DNA from 2 places in the Undibacterium sp. Ji83W genome. Region 2 is predicted to be linked to the other one. Evidence: predicted binding sites of a transcription regulator. Region 2 holds the regulator's gene; the other holds the start of a gene.

Region 1 (3,424 bases), on a different contig from region 2:
CCCTGCCACATCTACCAAAATATCGATACCGTCGGCACGAATGCGCTCTGCAAGCATGTCATCTGTCATATCCCGGGTCGGAACCCAATGGTCTACCTGTTTTTTATAATAGGTAGTAACCTCGTCCTCGAAAGGTGGATTTGCATAGGCATATATTTCAACCTGCGCTTTGTCATGCGCCTCTATCAATGGCAAGAGGAAATACTTGCAAACATGATTATAAAAAGCTTGAGTCACGTACCCCACTTTGAGGCGCTTGCCTGGCACACGGGCATTTTCAAATTCCCTCCATGTCGTTTTAAGCGGAGCGGCAAAGCGCAAGTTAAACTCGTGGTAGGCGTTATAAATCACTTCTGGCGTCAAATCAGGATGGTAATTCAGGCAAAATAACAGGTTAGTGTAAATTTTCCGGTTGAACGATGATTGCGCATCCTGCTTGAAGGAAAGGGCCTTGATATAAGCTTCAATCGCAGCATCCAGATGATTGGCTTCACGCAAAGTATCCCCATAGGCACCCCAGATTTCAGGTATATCCTGTGTGATCGCCAATGCATGCTGACCGCATTCTATGGATTCCTGCACTTGCCCATTCTGCCTTAGCGCATCAATCAGATTAGGATAAACCTGTACCAGGTCAGGTTGTAACTGCAAGGCATGATGGTATTGCTCAATCGCTACGCTGTACATGCTGTGCTCGCGATAAGCCAACCCAAGATTATTAAACAGATAGGCTAAATTGGGATTTAATTTAACAGCTTTCGATATGTTTGCAATTGCTTCTTCCGTTTTACCAATAAAACGCAGTGCATTCCCAAGGTTATTAAGACCGACCACCATATCAGGCTGTATCGCCAGTGCTTTTTCCAGGTAAACAATAGCGTCGGCACAACGCTCCAGAGAAATCAGCACATTGCCCATATTCACAAGAACATGGGGATTATTGGGTAGCAAGCTAACTGCTTTGCTCAATGCGTCCAAAGCCTGTGGAAATTTGCCCTGCTCTATTCTGGCAAGGCCAAGATAATCCCAGACAATGCCATCACGTGGCAAATAAGAGGACAGCCACAAACTACCCTCCTCCAATTGTGCATACTGCCTGGCCAACAAGTATTTGTTAAATATGCCGAAAGCGATCTTCCTGTTGTCAGGAAAATGCGGCATGACGTCAAAGGCCAGTTTGATATAAGCCATGGCTTCATCGGGCTCATTGGTGTCACCGCTGATTCTGGCAAGGGCATATAAAGCCTCGGCATGACGCGGAAAATGCCTGATGATACTGAGGCTGACCTGTTTTGCCTCAGGCAGTGCACCAGCATCGAAAAACTTATGAACTTCACGCATTGCTTTTCGGGCATCAAAACCTGTTTTTGCCATGACCAGTTCCTAAGTAAGATTTTTTATCATTAATTATTTTTACAAATGCCTCAGTCTGCCTACAAATTATTTAAGCAAAATGAGTAAAACTGCATGCATAGACTGGAAAATACCAGAAACAACCCAGCTCAGGCTTATTTTATAACCAATGAATTTGTTTCCATGTGTTAAATAAAGCCTCAAAACTAAATCAAATTAGACCCTAAAGTATTTAAAAAAAACGCCGACAAGCGGAATGACTAAAAAAACTTGAGCGAAAAAAATAAGATTTATTTTCAGAAACACGCTAAAACTTTTTTAGTCTGTACCGATACCCTTTACAACGGCGGTCCAATAGTCAGCACGAAAGACCAAAGTTTCAGGCTACTACGCCAATTTGTATAACTTAGGGAGAATTACCATGGCTGTTATTAATACCAATATTGCATCGCTGAATGCACAACGTAACCTGAGCACATCCCAATCTGCTCTGAACACTTCCCTGCAACGTCTGTCTTCCGGTCTGCGTATTAATAGCGCTAAAGATGATGCTGCTGGTCTGGCTATTTCCGAACGTCTGTCTTCTCAAATCGGCGGCTTGAATCAAGCTGCACGTAATGCGAACGACGGTATCTCTCTGGCGCAAACCGCTGAGGGCGCGTTACAACAAATCGGTTCCAACTTGCAACGTATTCGTGATCTGGCCGTCCAATCTGCCAACGGCTCTAACAGCGTTTCTGATCGCGCCGCTCTGAACAACGAAGCAAGTCAGCTGATTTCTGAGATCAACCGCGTTGCCAGCAGTACTAACTTCAACGGCGTGAACCTGCTTGACGGTAGCTTCTCTGCACAAACTTTCCAAGTTGGTGCTAACGGCACATCCAACGATCAAATCAGTATCGCTTCCATCTCCAGCGCAAAATCGAGCGCCCTGGGTGTTGGTGCATCTTCCAGCTACGCTACTACAGTAGCCGGTGCCGGTGCCGTTACCACAACAGCTCTGGCTGCTGGTGACTTGTCCATCAACGGTTTCCAAGTAGGCGCATCCGCTGCTGACGGCGTATCTTTCTCCAACTCTACAGGCAGTGGTATCTCTAAAGCAGCAGCAATCAATGCAATTAGCGGCAGCACAGGCGTTACAGCAACTGTAGGCTCCACCGCTATTGCAGGTACAGCCAGCACATCTGCTACAGCGATTGCCTCAGGCGACATCACCATTAACGGCGTAAATCTGGGTGCCTTGAACGCTTCCACCTCTGGCGCACAACGTGGTGCTCAAGTTGCAGCAGCTGTTAATGCGATCAGTACACAAACAGGCGTTACAGCTACATTCAATACAACAACTGGTGCTGTTGCACTGGCTGCTGCTGATGGCCGCAACATCACTGTAACAGCAAGCACCAATGCTGCCGCAGCTGCTGCCAACACAGGTATTACTGTATCGGCAACTGGCGCAACTGACGTCAGCACATCGACACTGTCCCTGACCTCTACCAGTTCTGCAGGTATCACCCTGGCTAACGGTACAGGTACTGGTTTGACAGCTGCCAACCTGACAGGTGGCTTCACCTCTGCGTCGGTCACAGTAGGTGCAGGTGTATCTTCACTGAATCTGGGTACCGCTGCCGGGGCCACCGCCGCGTTGACGACCATTGATGCGGCGCTGCAGTCAATCAATAGTTCCCGCGCTTCTCTGGGTGCGTATCAAAATCGCTTCTCTTCCGCGATTGAAAGTTTGCAGACTAACTCTGAAAACTTGACAGCATCCCGCAGCCGTATCCGTGATGCAGACTTCGCCCAAGAAACTGCGACTCTGACACGCGGTCAGGTTCTGCAACAAGCCGGTACTGCGATTTTGGCTCAAGCAAATGCCTTGCCTAACGGTGTTCTGGCCCTGTTGCGTGGTTAATAACAGTAGGCTTATGTAAATTAGGTTTATACTTAAAGCATAAAGCATGTCCCCCTGACCAAATTTTTGGTCAGGGGTATTTTTCTTGAAGGAACAGATCATGGACATCCGATCGATAGGGAGTGCTTCTCAATCAGGACAACTGATCAATGACCGCATACC
Region 2 (3,424 bases):
AAAGGGTGGCGTGTATGCCCTGGTCGGTCCTACAGGTGTGGGCAAAACCACGACCACGGCCAAGCTGGCAGCCCGTTGCGTGATGCGTCATGGCCCCTCCAAACTGGCACTGATCACCACAGACGGTTATCGTATCGGCGGCTTTGAACAATTGCGCATCTACGGCAAAATCCTGGGTGTGATGGTACATGCCGTCAAGGATGAAGCTGATTTGCGCATAGCCTTGTCCGAGCTCAAGAACAAGCACACGGTCTTGATCGATACTGTCGGTGTCAGTCAGCGCGATAAAATGGTGACTGAACAGGTGGCGATGTTGTCTGGAACAGACACTCCAGTGAAGCGTTTGCTGTGCCTGAATGCGACATCAACCGGTGAAACCTTGAGCGAAGTGGTGCGTGCTTATCAGGGCAATGGCCTGGCAGGTTGCATTTTGACCAAACTCGATGAGGCAGCAACCATAGGTGGTGCGCTTGATATTGCGATACGCCAGAAGCTCATGGTGTATTACGTCGCCAGTGGTCAGCGCGTGCCTGAGGATCTGCATATTGCCAACAAGCTGTATTTGATAGACCGTGCTTTCAAACTCAAGCGCGAAACGGCTGCTTTCCGTTATCTCGATGAAGAATTGCCTCTGCTGATGGCTGGTGCAGTCAATGCTGCTCAAGCATCAGGACGTGCTGGTCAGGAGGTGTCCCTTGGCTAGTTTCGATCAGGCTGAAGGCCTGCGCCGCATGCTGGCTGGGCCAAAACCAAGAGTGTTTACTTTTTTGTCAGCATTGAGGGAAGATGAAAAAAGCGGCATGCTGGTTAATCTGGGGGTGTCACTGGCACGTCAGGGTAATCAGGTGTTGATGGTGGATGCGCGCTCTTCAGAAAACAGCGTGGGCGCTTGGTTGAATGCCAACCTTGATCAGACCTTATTGGATGTAGCGAAACAACAGCGTACAATGAAGGAAGCAGTGAAATTGGTCGCTTCCGGCTTGTCGGTGACGATGTTGGCGCGCCATGCGTGGCTGCCGCAAGAAAACACGCGACAATTGTCCAAAGTGTTTGATGTGGCGGCGAATCGTGCTGACCTGGTCATCGTGGATAGCGAGATCAATCTGGATGACAGTTTCCCACTGGCGACGCTGGACGACAGCGAGCTGGTGATACAGGTTTCGGCTGATCCGGACATGATCAAGGCTGCTTATGGCCTGATCAAGCGTGTGAGCAACCGCCTTGGCAGGCGTGGTTATGGTATTTTAGTATCCGGTGCATCGGAAAAAGAGGCGAGATTGATTTATACAAATATGGCGCAAGCGGCCAGCCGTTATCTGGCAGTGCCGCTGCACTACGTCGGCAATGTGCCGGAAGATGAACATGTAAGAAAGGCTGCACATTTGGGACGCTCTGTGATTGATGCTTTTCCTAAAGCCCTTGCTTCGCTGGCATTCTCCCGGCTGGCTGAACAATTGGCGAAGACCGCGCGTTCCACATTATGTTTAGAGGGAGTCCCTGAGCTGGGTGTCGGTCTCGGAATGTAATCAAAAAATGTACACCGCTAGCGGAAAATCAGATAAAAACTTCCTTTTAAGGGAGCATGCGCCCCTGGTCAAGCGTCTGGCTTACCAGTTGAAGGCGCGCCTGCCTCCCAGTGTGGAGGTAGACGATCTCGTGCAGGCCGGTATGATAGGCCTGCTGGATGCCGTTAACCGCTATGAAGATACCCATGGAGCACAGTTTGAAACCTATGCGGTACAGCGCATACGAGGGGCCATGCTGGATGAATTGCGCAGTAGTGACTGGCTGCCGCGTGGCGTGCGCCAGAATATGCGCAAGATAGAAAATGCCATGAATGTGCTACAGCAAAAGCTGGGGCGACCACCATTGGAAACGGAAGTGGCCAAGTCGCTCAAGCTCAGCCTGGAAGAGTACCAGAACCTGCTCACCGACAGTGGCGGGCATCAACTTGTGTACTACGAAGACTTTCATGATTCAGATACCAAGGAACATTTTCTCGATCATTATTGCTCGGATTTTTCTGGCGATCCGCTACAGGATTTGCTTAATGACGACTTCCGCGATGCTGTCATCGGTGCGATAGACAGCTTGCCGGAGCGAGAGAAACTGCTCATGGGTCTGTACTATGAGCAGGAATTAAATCTTAAAGAAATCGGTGCCGTGATGGGGGTGTCAGAATCGCGGGTCTCACAATTACATAGTCAGGCGGTCGCCCGGCTCAGGGCATACTTAAGGGAGAAAGCGTGGACTGGGCTAGCATAGTTGGTTTGATACTGGTGGTGTTGGGCATCGTCAGCGGACAGTTGATTGAAGGCGGGCGCCTGTCTTCGCTGGTGCAGCCAGCTGCTTTTGTTATCGTGGTTATCGGGACCCTGGGCGCAGTTTTATTGCAAAGCAGGCTGAATACTTTCGTGCGCGGCGTGCGTATGCTGCGCTGGGTGGTCTCTGAACCGCCGGATAGCAGCAAAAAAAATGTCGCAGATGCACTGATTTGGAGTGTGGTTGCCAGACGAGAAGGCTTTCTTAGTCTGGAGCGTTATATGAACGCCTCCACCGATCCCTTCATAGGCAAGGGCCTGCGTCTGGTGATTGATGGCATAGACCCGATACGCCTGAAAGACATACTCGATGTCGATATTTCCCTGTATGAAATGGAGCAGCGCCAGGCTGCCAAAATTTGGGAAGCAGCGGGTGGTTATTCTCCTACCATAGGTATCCTGGGTGCTGTGCTGGGGCTGATACATGTGATGGAAAATCTTAGTGATCCATCCAAACTCGGTGGCGGTATTGCAGTTGCCTTTGTTGCCACGATCTATGGCGTGGGTATGGCCAACTTACTATTCTTGCCAGTCAGCCATAAACTGAAAGAAATCATAGGCCGTGAAGTGACGCGACGTGAAATGCTGTCTGATATTTTTTATAGCATCGCTTTGGGCGATAGCCCGCGTGTGGTGGAAGAAAGACTGACCAATCATCGCAACTGACGGTAAGACTACAAGGTAACGCTACTCTGCGAAAATATACTTATGGCAAGAAAAAAATACCACGAAGAACCAGAAAACCATGATAGATGGCTGGTTTCTTACGCGGATTTTATTACCTTGCTGTTTGCCTTTTTTGTCGTCATGTACGCGATATCCTCTCTCAACGAGGGTAAGTACCGCGTCTTGTCAAATTCTCTGACTGGTGCCTTTGGCAAGGTCATGACGGTTAATCCCAGGTCTGTTGATGCGCCGACTGAGCAAAAGATCAAGCTTGATCCTTTGCCGCTGGTCAAAAACCGTATCAGCGAGGGTTTGCGCAAGGAGCGGGCGCAAATGACCACCATGGCCAAGGATATCCTGACCGTGCTGGAGCCCCTGGTGCGTGAAGGCAAGGTGCGGGTGACTCAGACCAGCCGCGGAATCACCATAGAAATTAA

What was found. Region 2 encodes FliA, which starts transcription of late flagellar genes. Its sites were predicted from a motif close to CTAAAGTTTNNNNNNNNNNNGCCGNTA; they were not measured.
Region 1: the regulator FliA is predicted to act here: its motif matches at 1,577-1,603, upstream of ACO0LD_RS24715 (flagellin).

What each region holds. Positions count from the first base shown of each region.
Region 1 is NZ_JBMPOZ010000020.1:25,606-29,029, forward strand. Features, by position in the region: gene ACO0LD_RS24710 (tetratricopeptide repeat protein) at 1-1,374, opposite strand, end outside; gene ACO0LD_RS24715 (flagellin) at 1,775-3,262, shown strand; gene ACO0LD_RS24720 (flagellar protein FlaG) at 3,348-3,424, shown strand, end outside.
Region 2 is NZ_JBMPOZ010000009.1:96,847-100,270, forward strand. Features, by position in the region: gene flhF (flagellar biosynthesis protein FlhF) at 1-703, shown strand, start outside; gene ACO0LD_RS16245 (MinD/ParA family ATP-binding protein) at 696-1,526, shown strand; gene ACO0LD_RS16250 (RNA polymerase sigma factor FliA) at 1,534-2,265, shown strand; gene ACO0LD_RS16255 (flagellar motor protein) at 2,247-2,987, shown strand; gene motD (flagellar motor protein MotD) at 3,030-3,424, shown strand, end outside.